DNA from 2 places in the Nocardiopsis sp. LDBS1602 genome. Region 1 is predicted to be linked to the other one. Evidence: riboswitches for the same ligand, from Rfam matches in the RefSeq annotation. Region 1 holds a riboswitch; the other holds the start of a gene.
What was found. Region 1 has a riboswitch for glycine ahead of gcvT (glycine cleavage system aminomethyltransferase GcvT). Riboswitches for the same ligand answer to the same signal wherever they lie in the genome.
Positions count from the first base shown of each region.

Region 2: linked by a shared signal. The riboswitch ahead of gcvP (aminomethyl-transferring glycine dehydrogenase) and the one ahead of gcvT (glycine cleavage system aminomethyltransferase GcvT) in region 1 are both predicted to bind glycine.

Region 1 covers NZ_JAYLVW010000005.1:30,946-39,455, reverse strand. The annotation lists gene U9J66_RS17165 (penicillin-binding transpeptidase domain-containing protein) at 1-357, opposite strand, end outside; glycine riboswitch at 757-858, shown strand; gene gcvT (glycine cleavage system aminomethyltransferase GcvT) at 1,001-2,116, shown strand; gene gcvH (glycine cleavage system protein GcvH) at 2,272-2,652, shown strand; gene glyA (serine hydroxymethyltransferase) at 2,654-3,922, shown strand; gene U9J66_RS17145 (L-serine ammonia-lyase) at 4,014-5,426, shown strand; gene amaP (alkaline shock response membrane anchor protein AmaP) at 5,811-6,401, opposite strand; gene U9J66_RS17135 (DUF6286 domain-containing protein) at 6,404-7,009, opposite strand; gene U9J66_RS17130 (Asp23/Gls24 family envelope stress response protein) at 7,011-7,385, opposite strand; gene U9J66_RS17125 (hypothetical protein) at 7,395-7,568, opposite strand; gene U9J66_RS17120 (hypothetical protein) at 7,580-7,927, opposite strand; gene U9J66_RS17115 (Asp23/Gls24 family envelope stress response protein) at 7,930-8,394, opposite strand; gene U9J66_RS17110 (CsbD family protein) at 8,455-8,510, opposite strand, start outside.
Region 2 covers NZ_JAYLVW010000001.1:1,180,412-1,188,921, forward strand. The annotation lists gene U9J66_RS05415 (threonine/serine ThrE exporter family protein) at 1-839, shown strand, start outside; gene U9J66_RS05420 (DUF5999 family protein) at 1,054-1,242, shown strand; gene U9J66_RS05425 (tetratricopeptide repeat protein) at 1,345-2,598, opposite strand; gene gcvP (aminomethyl-transferring glycine dehydrogenase) at 2,820-5,717, opposite strand; glycine riboswitch at 5,815-5,905, opposite strand; gene U9J66_RS05435 (MerR family transcriptional regulator) at 6,092-6,580, opposite strand; gene U9J66_RS05440 (bifunctional nuclease family protein) at 7,041-7,514, opposite strand; gene U9J66_RS05445 (FHA domain-containing protein) at 7,685-8,227, opposite strand.

The DNA of each region.
Region 1 (8,510 bases):
CGCTCCGGTCTGGAGGGCGATGAGCGTGTTCGGGAGTTCGAAGGTGGCCCCGGGCACGGCGCGCTCGTGGGCGCCGTCCGCCCCCACCAGCACCGCCGATCGGCCGTTGGCGTCGTAGAGCACGAACGTCCCGTCCACCCCGGCGTCCTCGAACAGGGACTCCAGGTCGCCGCGCTCCACGGCCTCCACGTCGCCCAGCTCGACGGGCTCGCCCACGGCCGAACGGTCCGGCTCGCCCTCCTCCTCGGTCCCACCGCAGGCGACGCCCGTGAAGAGGGTGAGCGCGCACCCCGCGGTCAGGGCGTATCCACGGGTCCTCCGGGACCTTCTGGGGGCGGATTCGGTGTCGGTACGCACTCGGCTCCTCCAGGCGGTGATCGAGGGGACGTCCGTCCTCCAAACTAGCCCACGGACCACCGATCACCACCTCGAAACGACACGCTCCGCACGCGCGTCGCCCCGTCCGGTCACCCGTCATCGACGACGAACGCCGACCGTCGAGCGCGAATCCGTCCCCGGACCCGCCCCACCCCTCCCACCCTCACCACCCCGTACGTGACCCATCCCTCGCGCCGTGCCCCTCCCACGACGAGGGCCCCGGCTCCCCTCGCCCCACGACCTCACGGGCCCGAACGACGGAGCCGGGCACGGAACCCCTGGTCCCACGCCCTTCGCGGCCGCGCGACGACCGTCGTCCACAACCCGTCGGGCGGTCTTGGGAGCCCCATCCCGCCGCTGCTAGGCTGAACCTGTTGCTGACCCCGTACGGGAGAGTGTCCGCGTATCCAGCGTGGGCCGCCGAAGGAGCAATCCCTCCCCACAGACAACCTCTCAGGCACAGCGGACCGTACGGGCGAGACCACTCTGGAAAGCAGGGACGCACGTCCCTCGCCGAAGGTGCAAGCCACGCCGAGCGCGGGGCGAAGCTCTCAGGCACCGATGACAGAGGGGGAGGATGGCAACGCCTCAACCGACACCGCCCATCCTCTCGGGAGTGCCCATGTCAGAGCCCACCTCCTCGCCGCGTCTCACCGCACTGCACAAGATCCACGAAGAGGCCGGGGCCACGCTCGTCGACTTCGCCGGGTGGCTCATGCCGCTCCGCTACGGCAGCGAGACCGCCGAGCACAAGGCGGTCCGCGAGGCCGCCGGGCTCTTCGACCTCTCCCACATGGGCGAGATCCGGCTGACCGGCCCCCAGGCCGACCAGGCCCTCGACCACGCCCTGGCCGGCTACCTGTCGAAACTGAAGGTGGGCCGGGCGCGCTACACCATGATCACCGCCGAGGACGGCGGTGTCCTGGACGACCTCATCGTCTACCGTCTCGGTGAGCGGGAGTACCTGGTCGTGGCCAACGCGGCCAACGTCTCCGTCGTCGCCTCCGCCCTGACCGAACGCGCCGCCGGCTTCGACGTCGAGGTCGTCGACGAGTCCCCCGAATACTCGCTCATCGCCATCCAGGGCCCGCGCGCCGTGGAGATCCTCGCCCCGCTCACCGACGCCGACCTCGACGAGATCCGCTACTTCGCCGGTTACGAGCACACCGTCGCCGGTGTCCCCGTCCTGCTCGCCCGGACCGGTTACACCGGTGAGGACGGCTTCGAGATCTTCGTCAAGCCCGCCGACCGCGCCCCCGAGATCTGGTCCGCCCTCATCTCCGGCGGCGCCGACCTCGGTCTGGTCCCCGCCGGGCTCTCCGCGCGCGACACCCTGCGCATGGAGGCGGGCATGCCGCTCTACGGCCAGGAGCTCACCTCCGACCTCACCCCCTTCGACGCCGGCCTGGGCCGCGTGGTCAGGCTCGACAAGTCCGGTGACTTCGTCGGCCGCGCCGCCCTGGAAGAGGCCTCCCGCACCGCGCGTGACAAGCGCCTGGTCGGGTTCGTCGCCCGCGGCCGCCGGCCCCTGCGCAAGGGCCAGGACGTGCTGCGCGACGGCTCCGTCGTCGGAACCATCACCAGCGGCGCCCCCTCCCCCACCCTGGGCCGCCCCATCGCCATGGCCTACGTGGACGGCGACCTCGACACCACGACCGGCACGTTCACCGTGGACGTGCGTGGCCGGGGAGAAGAGGTCGACGTGGTCGAGCTGCCGTTCTACAAGCGGCGGTCGTAGGAGGGGGTCCCACGAGGATCCTCGACGACCGGTACACGCCTCGGTGCCGTTCCCCCAGGGGGGCGGCACGGACGGGGCGTGGCCGGACATAGGCCGGGCCGGGTCGCCGTACGGGCGCACGGCAGACAAATGGAACACCTCCAAGGAGAGTTGAAGTGAGCGTTCCCACGGAGCTGGGTTACACCGCCAAACACGAGTGGGTCGCGGTAGAGGACGGGATCGCCACCGTCGGGATCACCGCGTTCGCCGCCGAGTCGCTGGGCGACATCGTCTTCGTCGAGACCCCCTCGGTCGGCGACGAGGTCACCGCGGGAGAGACCGCGGGAGAGGTGGAGTCCACCAAGTCCGTCAGCGACATCTACTCCCCCGTCAGCGGTGAGGTCGTCGAGGTCAACGAGGCGCTCGAGGACTCCCCCGAGACCATCAACTCCGCGCCCTTCGAGGGCGGCTGGCTGTTCAAGGTGCGCTTCTCCGAGGAGCCCGCGGACCTGCTCTCCGCCGAGGAGTACACCAAGCTGACCGAAGGCGAGAACTGATATGACCGGCGACAACCTTCTCAACCGGACCCTGAGCGAGCTGGACCCCGAGGTGGCGGCCGCGGTCGACGCCGAACTGGCGCGCCAGCGCGACACCCTGGAGATGATCGCCTCCGAGAACTTCGCCCCCCAGGCGGTTCTGGAGGCCCAGGGCACCGTCCTGACCAACAAGTACGCCGAGGGCTACCCCGGCCGCCGCTACTACGGCGGTTGCGAGCACGTCGACGTCGTCGAACAGCTCGCGATCGACCGGGCCAAGGAGCTCTTCGGCGCCGAGCACGTCAACGTGCAGCCGCACTCGGGCGCCCAGGCCAACACCGCGGTGTACTTCGCCCTGCTCAAGCCGGGCGACACCATCCTGGGCCTGGACCTGGCCCACGGTGGTCACCTGACCCACGGCATGCGGATCAACTACTCCGGCAAGATCCTCGACGCCGTGGCCTACCACGTGCGCGAGGACGACGGCACCGTCGACTACGACGAGGTCGCCGCCCTCGCCAAGGAGCACCGCCCCAAGATGATCGTGGCGGGCTGGTCGGCCTACCCGCGTCAGCTCGACTTCGAGCGCTTCCGGCAGATCGCCGACGAGGTCGGCGCCCTGCTGATGGTCGACATGGCGCACTTCGCCGGTCTGGTCGCGGCCGGACTGCACCCCAACCCGGTGCCGTTCGCCGATGTGGTCACCACCACCACGCACAAGACCCTGGGCGGTCCGCGCGGCGGGATGATCCTGTCCAAGGCCGAGCTGGGCAAGAAGATCAACTCCGCGGTCTTCCCCGGCATGCAGGGCGGCCCGCTGGAGCACGTGATCGCGGCCAAGGCGGTCTCGTTCAAGGTCGCTGCGAGCGAGGAGTTCGCCGAGCGTCAGCGCCGCACCCTCGCCGGGGCGCGGATCCTCGCCGAACGGCTCACCCGCCCGGACACGACCGAGGCGGGCGTCAAGGTCCTGTCCGGCGGCACCGACGTGCACCTGGTCCTGGTGGACCTGGTGAACTCGCCGATCAACGGCCAGGAGGCCGAGGACCTGCTCGACTCGGTGGGCATCACGGTCAACCGCAACGCGGTCCCCAACGACCCGCGGCCGCCGATGGTCACCTCGGGTCTGCGGATCGGCACCCCGGCGCTGGCCACCCGCGGCTTCGACGAGGACGACTTCACCGAGGTCGCCGACATCATCGCCGAAACGCTCAAGCCCGAGCCCGACATCGCCGCCCTGCGCGGACGTGTCGACGCGCTGACCGCCAAGCGCCCGCTCTATCCCAACCTGTAGCGGTATCCACGCCGTGCGGGTCCACGCGGGCCCGCACGGCGCCCACATCCCCCACGGCCCGACCCCTGTGCTCGATGAGGAGGACGGTCTCATGGCCATCAGCACCTTCGACCTGTTCAAGATCGGTATCGGACCGTCCAGTTCGCACACCGTCGGCCCGATGAAGGCGGCCCGGACCTTCGCCTCCGGCCTGATCGACCGAGACCTGTCATCACGAGTGACGCACGTGCGCGCCGAGCTGTACGGATCCCTGGCCCTGACCGGTAAGGGGCACGGCAGCGACACCGCGGTGATCCTGGGCCTGTCCGGGCACACCCCCGAAGGCGTGGACGTGGACTCCGTCCCTTCCCTGGTGGAGGAGGTCCGTTCGTCGCGGACCCTGCGACTGGGCGGCCCCGACGGCCCCTCGGTCTCCTTCGACCCGGCCGTCGACGTGGACTTCCGCCGCAAGGAGAGCCTGCCCGACCACCCCAACGGGATGCGCTTCGTGGCCCTGGACGCCTCGGGGGTCGAGGTGGCCGCGAAGGTGTACTACTCGGTGGGCGGCGGCTTCGTCGTGGACGAGCGGGCCGCGGGCGCCGACCGGATCAAGCCCGACGACACGGTACTGCCCTACCCCTTCTCCTCCGCGGAGGAGCTGTTGGGCCTGTGCGAGCGCACCGGAATGTCGATCAGCGCCCTGATGCTCGCCAACGAGGGCGCCTTCGGCCGCACCCCGGAACAGGTCCGGGCGGAACTGCTGGAGATCTGGTCGGTGATGCGTCTGTGCGTACGCCGCGGGGTCATGACCGAGGGCACCCTGCCCGGTGGCCTGCGGGTACCGCGACGGGCGCACCGGCTGTACCGCCAGTTGGGCGGCAACTGCGACGAGCGGGGGCTGTCGGCACCGACCCGGGTGGATCCGGACCCCATGCACGGCAGTGACTGGATCACCCTGTACGCGCTGGCGGTCAACGAGGAGAACGCCGCGGGCGGCCGTGTGGTGACCGCGCCGACCAACGGCGCCGCGGGTATCGTCCCCGCGGTGCTCCACTACTACCTGCACTTCAGCCCGGGCGCGGGTGACGAGGGCGTCGTGCGGTTCATGCTGACCGCCGCGGCCATCGGCATCCTGTTCAAGCAGAACGCGTCCATCTCCGGGGCCGAGGTGGGCTGTCAGGGCGAGGTCGGCTCGGCCTCCTCGATGGCGGCGGCGGGGCTGGCCGAGGTGTTGGGCGGCACCCCCGCCCAGGTGGAGAACGCGGCCGAGATCGCCATGGAGCACAACCTGGGTCTGACCTGCGACCCGATCGGCGGTCTGGTCCAGGTGCCGTGCATCGAGCGCAACGCGCTGGCCTCGGTGAAGGCGATCAGCGCCACCCGCATCGCGCTGCGCGGGGACGGCAGCCACTTCGTGAGCCTGGACAAGGTCATCAAGACCATGCGCGACACCGGGCGCGATATGCACGACAAGTACAAGGAGACAAGCCGCGGCGGCCTCGCCGTCAATGTCATCGAGTGCTGATCGGCGGGGCACGCTCCGCCGACGACCACGACCCGGTCCGCGAGGCCGAAGACAGGCCTGTGTCACAGGACGTCCGTGATCTCTCCTCATGACCGCCTGCGGCCACAGCGGGCGCGGAGGTGGTGAGTAATGCGGTGGAATGTTCTGATTCATCTCTTGGTTGCAGAAGAGGCGACCGATGGCCGGGCTCGAGCTTCCACCCGCTCGCCCACGTCGGTCGTCACCCCGGGTCCGGTGGCTCGAGCTCCGCTCGCCGCCGGACCCGCCCCTTTCCGGGCGGTATCGTCCCGGGCCGGCTCCTGGGCCGGCCGGCTGTGGCCCGAGGACGAACGACGGGGGCCGGCGCACCATCGGGCGCGCCGGCCCTCGTGTGTCGGAACCGTCTCAGGCGAGACTACGGCGGGGGTTCTTGGCGGGCGCGGTCATCGACATCCGCACGACCGCGGGCACCCGTTCCAGATCCAGCGAGGTCTGGAGGTTGGCGAGCGCCTCCTCCCTGACCCGCTGCCATATCCCGGCGACGTCGGCGTCCTCGTCCAGGGTCAACGACAGCCTCAGGTGGGGGTCGTCCCCCGACTCGGTCAACCGGGCCCGGGCCCGGCGCACCCCCGGGTAGGAGGCGACCTCCTGCTCCAGGGCACCGCGCGCGACGGACTCGGACATCTCGACGTTGCCGTCGTCGGTCTGTTCCAGGTAGAGCCGGCCCACCGTGTCGTTCATGCCCTGCACCATCAGCCATCGCAGGGCGAGGAAGCCGGCGACGAGCGCCACCGCGACCACCACGTAGGGCGCCCACCGTTGGGCGAGCACCGCGTCGACCGCGCCTCCGAGGATCGGGGTACGCGAGATTCCGACCCCGAAGAGCCCCAGACCGGCGGCCAGGGCGACGCCCCCGGCCGCGAACAACACCACTCCGACGATCACCAGCCCGAGGCGGTTGCCCCGTGCCGATCGGCGATTCCTGTCCCGCGCCATCGTCACCCCTCCGCGTATCGGACGTGTGTGGTGATGCGCATGCTGCGCAGGGGGGCCAGTTCCGCGAGCCTGTGCTCCACCGACCTGGTCACCTGGGTGGGCAGCCCTCGCGCGTCGCGCATACCGGTGCGCACGTGGATGCGCAGCCTGTTGCCGCGGACCGTCACGTGCGCGTGCTCGACCCCGCTGATCTCCTGGGCCGCCGCGGAGACCGCCCTGCGCAGTGCGGGGCGGGTCAGGCCGACGACGAACGCGGGGTCGTCGGTCCGCAACGCCGTCCAACGGCCTCGACCGGGCACGAGGGCGACCACGATCAGCGCCGTCCCGATCAGCGCCAGGACGGCCGAGGCGATCAGCACGGAGGGTTCGGACCAGGTGGTGGTGGTCGCGTAGTCGGTGGCCGGCCCCACCGGGATCAACCGCAGAGGGTTTCCCGCCAGTGCCGCGATGACCTCGGCCGCGGCGATCACCGCCACCGCCAGGATGACGAGGCCGGTGATCACCGCGGGCCAGGAGCGGCGCGGTCGGAACGTGTGGACGGCGACCCGTTTGGCTCGACGGTCGACCTCTTGGACCGGGCGTCCGAGCACCTCTTCCACGGTGGTCATGTCAGCGCACCAACTCCGAGATCTCTATGTCGATGTGGTTGACCTGTTTGCCGGTGATCCGTTCGACCCGGCTCTTGACGTGTTCCCGTACCGCTCCGGCGACCCGACGGACCGGGAGCGGATAGTCCACGTCGATCCTCAGACGGAGAAGGACGACCTCGCCGCTGACGCGGGTGCGGGCGGCCCTGGAGCGGGACGAGCGCGCTCCAGGGACCTCTCCGACCGCCCGTGCCGCGATCTTCCCGATCACGGCCCCGGGGATGTCCGTGTTCCCTCCGGGGTCACGTCCGCGGACGTGCCTCCCGTCGGGCCGTTCTCGGACCCCGGGCATCCGCTGCCGAGGGACCGTGTCGCTGCGCACCCCGACCACGATCACGCTCCTTGTCTAGGCCGAACGTCGTGTGAACATCTCGGCGAGGTCGAGTTCACCCTCCATCGCCCGGCCCGCGACGAACCCGACCAGGCCCAGGACCAGAACCAACGCGAAGGCGGCGAAACCGCCGAACGCCGCCGCGAGCCCCAGCACGGTCCCGTAGGACAGTCCAACGATGGGCCACATGGCTTCCCCTCTCATCCAACGTCCTGCCTCCCGGTCGGTGTTCGACCGGTCGTGCTCGTTCGTTCGTCGATCCCGGCGACCACGTCCTCCACCGATACGTGGAGGGCGCGGCCGCCGGTCAACGGGGCCAGTTCTCGACGGATCCCGGCGGCGATCTCCGGTAGCGGCCGCCCGTATTCGACGACCACCCCCACCTCGACGTGGTCGTCCCGGACCACGACCCCTCGGATCCGACCGCCCCGCACGGGCGTGCTCAGGGTTCCGAAGGAGCCCGAGGACAGTTCCACCACCTCGGGCAGGCGGACCGCGGCCTCGGCCACGGTCCGTGCGAGCTCTTCCCGTTCGTCGCCGCCGGTCATGACTACCGGACCCTGGGCTCGGAGTCGCCGTCGTCGGCGTTGTCGTCCTCCGGCAGGTGGATGTCGTCCACCTTGATGTTGATCTCGGTGACCTCCAGGCCGGTCATCCGCTCGACCGCGGTGGTGACGTTGCGGCGCACCGCCGCGGCGAGGTCCTGGATGGCGGCCCCGTACTCGACGACCAGGTCGATGTCGACGGCGGTCTGGCGTTCTCCGACCTCGACCGAGACCCCCTGGGCCACGGAACCGGAGCCTCCGCCTCCGCTGACGGCGTCGCGGACGGCTCCGACCATGCGGGCTGCTCCACCGCCCATCGCGTGGACTCCGCCGATCTCACGTGCCGCCATTCCGGCGATCTTGGCGACCACCCCGTCGGCGATGTGAGTGGTGCCCTGGCCGTTCCCGCTCGAGGAGTCGCGTTTACCGCCCGACTCTCGCGCGCTCGGCACCGACGCTTCGGTCTTCATGTCCGACACTGGCTCCCCCTACACAGTGTTGCGCGACCTTTGCGGACCCTCTCGGGTCGCCTAGTCGCGCTTGAAGACGTCCTTGATCTTGTCGCTCGCGGACTCGAAGGCGTTCT
Region 2 (8,510 bases), on a different contig from region 1:
CCGCGGTCTTCCTGGCCAATCGAGGCGTCGCCGAGTTCTACCAGATGGCCGCGGCCGCCCTCGTGGCCTCCAGTATCGGCGTGGCCCTGCTGTGGGTGAGCACCACCATGGACCTGGGCCTCCAGGCGGGCGCGATCATCACCGGTAACATCATGGCCCTGCTCCCCGGTCGTCCACTGGTCTCCAGCCTCCAGGACGGCATCAGCGGAAGCTACGTCTCCGCGGCGGCACGCCTGTTGGAGACCTTCTTCATCCTGGGCGCGATCGTCTCCGGGGTCGGCGCCGTGGCCTACACGGCGGTGCGTCTGGGCGTGAACATGGACCTGGAGAACCTGCCCTCGGCGGGTACCTCCATGGAGCCCCTGGTGCTGGTGGGCGCCGCCGGGATCGCGATGGCGTTCGCGATCTCCCTCGCGGTACCGCCCCGGATGCTGCCCTTGATCGGCTGCATGGGCGTGATGATCTGGACGATCTACGCGGGCCTTCGGCTGTTGTTGGAGGCGCCCCCCGTGGTGGGCACCGTGGCCGGAGCGGTGGCGGTGGGGGTGGTCGGTCACTGGCTGGCCCGGCGTACCCGACGTCCGGTACTGCCGTACCTGATCCCCTCGATCGCTCCACTCCTGCCCGGAAGCATCCTGTACCGGGGGTTGATCGAGATCACCCAGGGGACCGCGGTCGCCGGAATGCTCAGCCTGGCGGAGGCCATCATGGTGGCGCTGGCCCTGGGCGCGGGGGTCAACCTCGGTGGCGAGCTGGTGCGGGCCTTTCAGCGCGGCGGCCTGGCGGGCGCCGGTATGCGCGGCCGTCCCGCCGCCCGTCGAACCCGTGGTGGGTACTGACCCCGTCGTCTCCCGGTCGTCCGGGCCGTTCCCTCCTCGGCTCGGACGACGACACGCCGAATCGGCGAGAACCCTTTCCAGGTGGCGTGGATCTCATAGGGCGAGCGCGAACAGGAGGCGGCGATCACTGTTGTCGGACTGAAACGTCAACACCTTGTGATGTCAGCCACTACTGTTGGCCTCAACGACGCACACGACCGAAGGGGTCTTCATCATGTGCAGCCACGAACCCTCCTGCCCGTCCTTCGAGGACACCGATCGTGAGGCGGCCCGAGTCGTCTCCAGCCGCCCCGAACAGGGGTGGAGCCTGCTCTGCAACGGGGTCGTCCTCTTCGACGACACCGGCGAACTGCTCCCCGACGGAGTGATCGTCGCCCCGCACCGCCCCCGCGCCGCCGCCTGAGGACCCGTCTCCCGACCACCGCGGTCGGGTCGACACCCGTGACACCTCCGAACGCCCCGCCCGGGAGACACACGATCCCGGGCGGCGCCGTGGCGACCGTCCTCAACGCGTGTCGGGCCACCCCTCGGGGAGCACGTCCTCCCCCATCGCCTCGGCCAGCCTGCGCCGGAAGTCCGCGTGCACGTCGGCGCCCCAGACCAGTTCGTCGGGGGTGCGCAACGCCTGCTCCATCGCCTCGCGCAGGACGGCCGGACGGGTCTCGCCCTCCACCGTCGGCATCGCCAGCAGGGCGTGCATGCGGCCGATGACCGCGAACAGCTCCCCGGCCAGGGCGGAGGCGCTGGAGGTCGCCTCGGCCTCCTCCAGGTACCCCTCCCACCACGGGACGGGGATCTCCTCCCCGTTCTCGTCCACGGGCCTGGCGAAGGGACGGCGCAGACGGCGCCGCACCTCGTCCACGACCTCGGGGTCACGACTCTCCAACCCCGACCACCACACCCGCGCGGCCGAGTCCGGTTCACCTCGGAGGTTCAGCAGACCGGCGAGGAGTTCCACCGCCGCGCCCGAGGTACGCGGCGCTGGGCGGGGCCACTCCTCGTCGGTCTCCACCGGACCCGGATCGGCGACCGACGCGGCGTCGGCGAGGGCCAGCTCCACGTGGGTCGCGGCCCGAAGAAGGCGCAGTTCGGGGTCGTCGGCGATCGCCAACCCCCGGTCGACCACGATCGCCGCGGTCTCCGCGTCCCCTCGGCCCAGCAGCCGACCGGCCAGGTCCCGAGAGGCCTCCAGGACGGTGGCGGTATGGAGGGGGGCCATCCGTCCCTCCTCGGTCGGGGGCGCCAGGGCCGCCTCCCAGTGTTCCTCGGCCTCGGCCGTCTCGCCTCGCGTCTCCGCCTCACGGGCCAGCCCGTAGTGGGCCACCGCGATGTAGGTCCGATCTCCCATGTCGAGCAGGCGTCGCCACACCCGGACGGCCTCCTCGTGTTCCCCCTCCTGTTCCAGGGAGAGCGCCAGGTGATAGCCGGCCCGGGGGGCGTAACGGCCGTCGCCGGTGGCCAGGGCCCTGCGCGCGGCCTCTCGGGAGGCGGTCGTGTCTCCGCGTCGATCCTGGACCACGGCCAGCCCCAACAGGGCACGCGCCTGCGTCGCCGGTGGCGGGTTGGCCGCCACGGCCCGTCCATAGAGGCGGGCGGCCCGCTCCAGGTGTCCGTTCTCGACCAGGTCCCGGGCCTGATCGCACAGGTCGGAGGCGTCCTCGGGCCCGACCGTCGGCTCCTCGACGTCCTCGGGATCCACGGGGAGGGGTCGGGGGTCGGAGGGGCCGGAGCGAGCGGGAGTTCCGGACGTCGTGGTCATGCTTCCGCTTTCCGTGGGGGCGTGGAGACCGCGCGGTGGGGAGCGCGGATGTTCGGCTCGCCGCAACTCTAACGCGCTCTCCCCCGCCCTGGAGCGCCCCTCCCGTGGCGGGTCCCGGTCATGGGAGGACCACGCCGCACCCGCCCTCGCGCGAAGAGGAGGGCGGGGCGCCGACCCGTGTCGACGCCCCGCCCCTCGTCCCACGCCCGGCGGCGTAAGGCCTACAGCTCGAAGGCCTCCGGCGGCGGGCAGGAGCAGACCAGGTTGCGGTCACCGTAGGCCTGGTCGATCCGGCCGACCGGCGGCCAGTACTTGTCCTGACGCAGCGACGGCAGCGGATAGGCCGCCACCTGACGGCTGTAGCCGTGCCCCCACTCGTCGGCGGTCAGGGCCTCGGCGGTGTGCGGGGCGTTGCGCAGCGGGTTGTCGTCGGCGTCCCACTCACCGGTCGTGACCTTGTCGATCTCACCGCGGATGGAGATCATCGCCTGGACGAACCGCTCCAGCTCCGCGAGGTTCTCGCTCTCGGTGGGCTCCACCATGAGCGTGCCGTTGACCGGGAAGGACATGGTCGGCGCGTGGAAGCCGTAGTCCATCAGGCGCTTGGCGACGTCCTCGTTGCTGATCCCGCAGGCCTTCTGGAGGGGGCGGATGTCGATGATGCACTCATGCGCGACCAGACCGCCGGCGCCGGTGTAGAGCACCGGGAAGTAGGGCTCCAGACGCTTGGCGATGTAGTTGGCCGAGAGCACCGCGGTCTCGGTGGCCGAACGCAGCCCCTGCTCGCCCATCATCCGTACGTAGGCCCAGGAGATCGGCAGGATTCCGGCGGATCCGAAGGGGGCGGCCGAGACCGGTCCGGAACCGGTGTGCGGGCCCGCCTCGGGCTGTCCGGGGTGGTTGGGCAGGAAACCGGCCAGGTGCGAACGGACCGCGACCGGGCCCACGCCCGGGCCGCCGCCCCCGTGCGGGATGCAGAAGGTCTTGTGCAGGTTCAGGTGGCTGACGTCGGCGCCGAACTCGCCCGGCTTGGCCCAGCCCAGGAGGGCGTTCAGGTTGGCGCCGTCCACGTAGACCTGGCCGCCGGCCTCGTGGACCAGGCGGCACACCTCGGTGATGGTGTCCTCGTACACGCCCGCGGTGGAGGGGTAGGTGACCATGATGGCCGCCAGGTCCTCCGCGTGACGGGCGGTCTTGGCGCGCAGGTCCTCCAGATCGACGTTGCCGTCGTCGTCACAGGCCACGACGGCCACGCGCATCCCCGCCATGACGGCGCTGGCCGCGTTGGTCCCGTGGGCGGAGCTGGGGATCAGGCACACGTCGCGGTGGCTCTGACCGCGGGAACGGTGGTAACCGCGGATGGCGAGCAGACCGGCGAGTTCGCCCTGGGAGCCGGCGTTGGGCTGGAGGGAGACGGCGTCGTAGCCGGTGACCTCGGCCAGCCAGGCCTCCAGGTCGCGGATGAGCGCCACGCTGCCGGCCGCCTGGTCCAGAGGGGCGAACGGGTGCAGGCCCGCGAACTCCGGCCAGGTGATGGACTCCATCTCCGCGGTGGCGTTGAGCTTCATGGTGCACGACCCCAGCGGGATCATCGTGCGGTCCAGCGCCAGGTCGCGGTCGGACAGACGGCGCATGTAGCGCAGCAGGGAGGTCTCGCTGCGGTGGGTGTTGAAGACCTCGTGGGTGAGGTAGTCGACGCCGCGCGCCAGGTCGGCGGGCAGACGGTCGGCGGCCTCGTCCACGGCCACCGGGCCGCGCTCGGCGCCCCGGTCGGCCTCGCCGAAGGAGGCCAGGACCTTGCCCAGGGTGTCGACGGTGGTCGTCTCGTCCACGCTCAGGCCGACGGTGCGCTGGTCGACGGCGAGCAGGTTGATCCCGCTCTCCAGGGCGCGTTCGACGACCTGGTCGGCGCTGGGCACGCGCACGCGCAGGGTGTCGAAGTAGGACGAGTGGACCACGTCGAAGCCGCGGCGGGTGAGGGCGTCGGCCAGGGCCGCGGTGCGGGTGTGCACCTGACGGGCGATGGCGCGCAGGCCGTCGGGGCCGTGGTAGACGCCGTACATGCCGGCCATGATCGCCAGCAGCACCTGGGCGGTGCAGATGTTGCTGGTGGCCTTCTCACGACGGATGTGCTGTTCGCGGGTCTGGAGGGCCAGACGGTAGGCGGGCTTGCCGGCGTTGTCCACCGAGACGCCGACCAGACGGCCGGGCAGCTGGCGACGGAGCTTCTCGCCCACGGACATGTAGCCGGCGTGCGGGCCGCCGAAGCCGAGCGGAACGCCGAAACGCTGAGTGGAGCCGACCGCGATGTCGGCGCCCAGGTCGCCGGGGCTGCGCAGCAGCGTGAGGGCGAGGATGTCCGCGGCGACCACGGCCAGGGCCCCTCGCTCGTGCGCCCGGGCGATCACGGAGGAGGGGTCGCGGACCACACCGCTGGAGGCGGGGTACTGCACCAGGACACCGAAGGCCTCGCCTTCGGGCAGGCCCTTGGTCAGGTCGGCGACGACGACCTCGATGCCCAGGGGCTCGGCCCGGGTGCGCAGCACCTGGAGGGTCTGCGGGAAGACGTCGGAGTCGACGACGAACACGTCGCTCTTGACCTTGGAGGCGCGACGGGCCAGGGTCATGGCCTCGGCGGCGGCGGTCGCCTCGTCCAGGAGGGAGGCGCCGGTGATCGGGAGGCCGGTCAGGTCCGAGACCATGGTCTGGAAGTTGAGGAGGGCCTCCAGCCGGCCCTGGGAGATCTCCGGCTGGTAGGGCGTGTAGGCCGTGTACCAGGCGGGGTTCTCCATGATGTTGCGCAGGATGACCGGCGGGGTGAGCGTGTCGTAGTAGCCCAGGCCGATCAGCGAGGTGTGCGGACGGTTGCGCGAGGCCAGGGCCCGCAGCTCGTCCAGGGCCTCGGCCTCCCCGATCGCCTCGGGCAGGTCCAGCGGGGCGTGGCGCCCGGGGCCGGTGAGGATGGACTCGGGGACGGCGGCGGTCATGAGCTCCTCGGTGGAGGAGTGCCCCACCGTCTTGAGCATCTCTTCGACCTCGGCCGGTGTGGGGCCGATGTGCCGGTCGGCGAAGACCCTGGCGGGCGCGCCCGGGTTCGGGACGTTCGACGGGTCAGTCACGGAGACCTCCTGGTGACAGGGCCGATGTGATCGGCGGTGTTCCTCACGGTCTCCCCCTCTGTCACCGGGCACGGCGGTGCCCAGGCTTCAGAGCGGCCTCCTCCGCGCGGTCCGTGGTGCCTGAGAGGTTACTGGGGAGTATTGCCCCGTCGGCGCCCCGTTGCCGAGGTCTCTCCCGCGCGGTATCGACAGCCTGCTGACGCTCTGTACATAGATCCAAGCAGGAGGAATGTCGGGTTTCCTCCTGTTGTGACTACGACCGTACTCGATCGGGGCCCGGTTCACCGAGCCAGGGCACGCCTTTCTCCCACCGCACACGGAGAATCACACGAACCCCTCGGGCCCCACCACGACCACGTTCGCCTTCGCCGGACTCAGCCGGTGCGCCGCTCCCTGCGCCGACGGGCCAGCTCGTCGACCGGCTGGGGCGCGGAGGCGGGAAGCTCCGAACGATCCTCGGCCGGAACGACCCCCAGGGCCTCCTCCAGCTCACGGGCCACGTTGGCCAACGCCAGCCCGAACATGCCCTGACCGCACTGCATGAGGTCGACGACCTCCTCGGGAGAGGTGCACTCGTAGACGCTCACACCATCGCTCATGAGGGTGATGCGGGCCAGCTCACCGGCGGGGCGGCCCCGCAGATGGTCCACGGCCGTACGGATCTGCTGAAGGGAGATCCCGGTGTCCAGGAGGCGCTTGGCCACCTTGAGCATGAGGATGTCCGGGAGACTGTACAGGGGCGCGTTATGGGCGCCTGAGCGCACGCTCGGCTCCACCAGGCCGGTTCTGGCCCAGTAGTCGAGCTGTCGATAGGTGATCCCGGCGGCGGTACACGCCGCGGGTCCCCTATACCCGACGTCCATAGGCAGCGCCACCACGTCCTCTTCGCACAGTAGGCCCTGCTGCCCCGCTAGCCGCAGCGCGGACCGCCTGTCTTCGGGATCCCGCTTGCCGCTCGCTACCGCCACGCCGACCTCCGGCTTCTCGTCCCACGGCGGCATCGACAGGGGAAAGTCCACTCAGGGAAGGGGCGCGCCGTGGGTTCCACAGCACCGAAGGTAAAGCGGCGCCACGGCAGCGTCAACGAGGCCGCGCGGCGCGTCGCCAACTACGCGTTGCGACGACTCCGCCCGGCCGACGGCTCCGATGGGCCCGCGGCTCCAGGGGGTTTCGGCTGTGGTCTCCACGACCAATCCCTCATCCCAATCTATCACTGAGACCCGCGACGAAGCCGCAGGTCAAGGCCGTGTCCTCGGTGGAGACGCTCTCGCCTCCCGAGAACACGGAACGGGACCCGCGCTCGGCGCGGATCCCGTCGCGTGTTCACGTACTACGTCGCCCGAAATCCTCGGGAGAGATATTGTCCAGGAACTCCCGGAACGCCTCGACCTCGTCCTCCTGCTCGTCCGGGATCGGCATCCCCGCCTCGTCGATCACGTCCTCGTGAGCGTAGATCGGGGTTCCGGTCCGCAGCGCCAGGGCGATGGAGTCCGAGGGCCTGGCACTGACCTCCACACCGTTGCTGAAGACCAGCTCGGCGTAGAAGATGCCATCGCTCAACCCGGTGATCCTCACCGTCTCCAGGCCGGTGTCCAGGGCGTCGAGGACGTCCCGGAACAGGTCGTGGGTGAGGGGCCGGGCGGGGGCCACACCCTGCTGGGCCAGTGCGATGGCGGTGGCCTCCACACCACCGATCCAGATCGGCAGGTAGCGGTCACCCTCGGTCTCCTTGAGCAGGACAATCGGTTGGTTCGAGGGCATCTCAACCCGGACGCCGACGACCTCCATGTGCTTCACAGCGTCTCCGTCCCACGAGTCGTCATGCCGGCTGGGCGCTCGTCCCTGCTCCCCCGTTGGATCAGGACCCGAGGGCGAAATCGGCACCCTTCGTTACAAAGCTCTCCGGAGGCGGGGGGCCGCAAACCTCTCCGGCCCTCCCGCCCCCGTCGACCGTGGTCAGCGATCCGTCATCGGCGCGGCTTGGTCAACAGGACCATGCGGAACTTGCCGATCTGGATCTCGTCCCCACCGCCCAACTCGGCCTCGTCCACCGGCTCGCGGTTGACGTAGGTACCGTTGAGGCTTCCGACGTCACGGACTCCGAACCCGTTGCCACGGCGGAAGAACTCCACGTGGCGCCGGGAGACGGTGACGTCGTCGAGGAAGATGTCGCTGTTGGGGTGACGCCCGGCGGTGGTCACGTCGCTGTCCAGCAGGAAACGGCTTCCCGCGTTCGGGCCACGACGGACCACGAGCAGAGCGGTGCCCGGAGGAAGCGCGTCGGCGCTGGCGGGGTCGTCCCCGCCGAGCTCATCGCCCGATTCCTCTTCCTCCAGCGCCTGTATTCCGGAGATGGAGATGGTCGAGGTGACATCTCCCGCGGAGTCCCCGCCCGCGGTGGGCCGTGGGCTCTGCTGGTCGGCCCTGCGGAGGGGGGTTCCACAGTGGGAGCAGAAACGGGCATCATCCGCAACGGCGTGACCGCACTGCGTGCAGTAAACGCTCGACATAGGTCGGCTCGGCCTCCTACCGCACGGGGCGGTGCTTGATTCGGCTGATCGGTGGCGCGTTCCGAACGTGCGACGGACACGGTGCCCGCCCACCATCCGGAACACGGCGGGGCGGCCCACTGTCGCGGCAGTGGAACGACCCGCACGGTCGGTCGCTAGGTCTCATCCCCCATGTTGTACTCCTTGTCACCCCCCGTTGGGTATCCGCCGTTGCCGGGACGCCCGTTCGGGTGATGACACGGTGCTTCAGGGAACACTCGACTTTAAACCATATCCCTGCCCA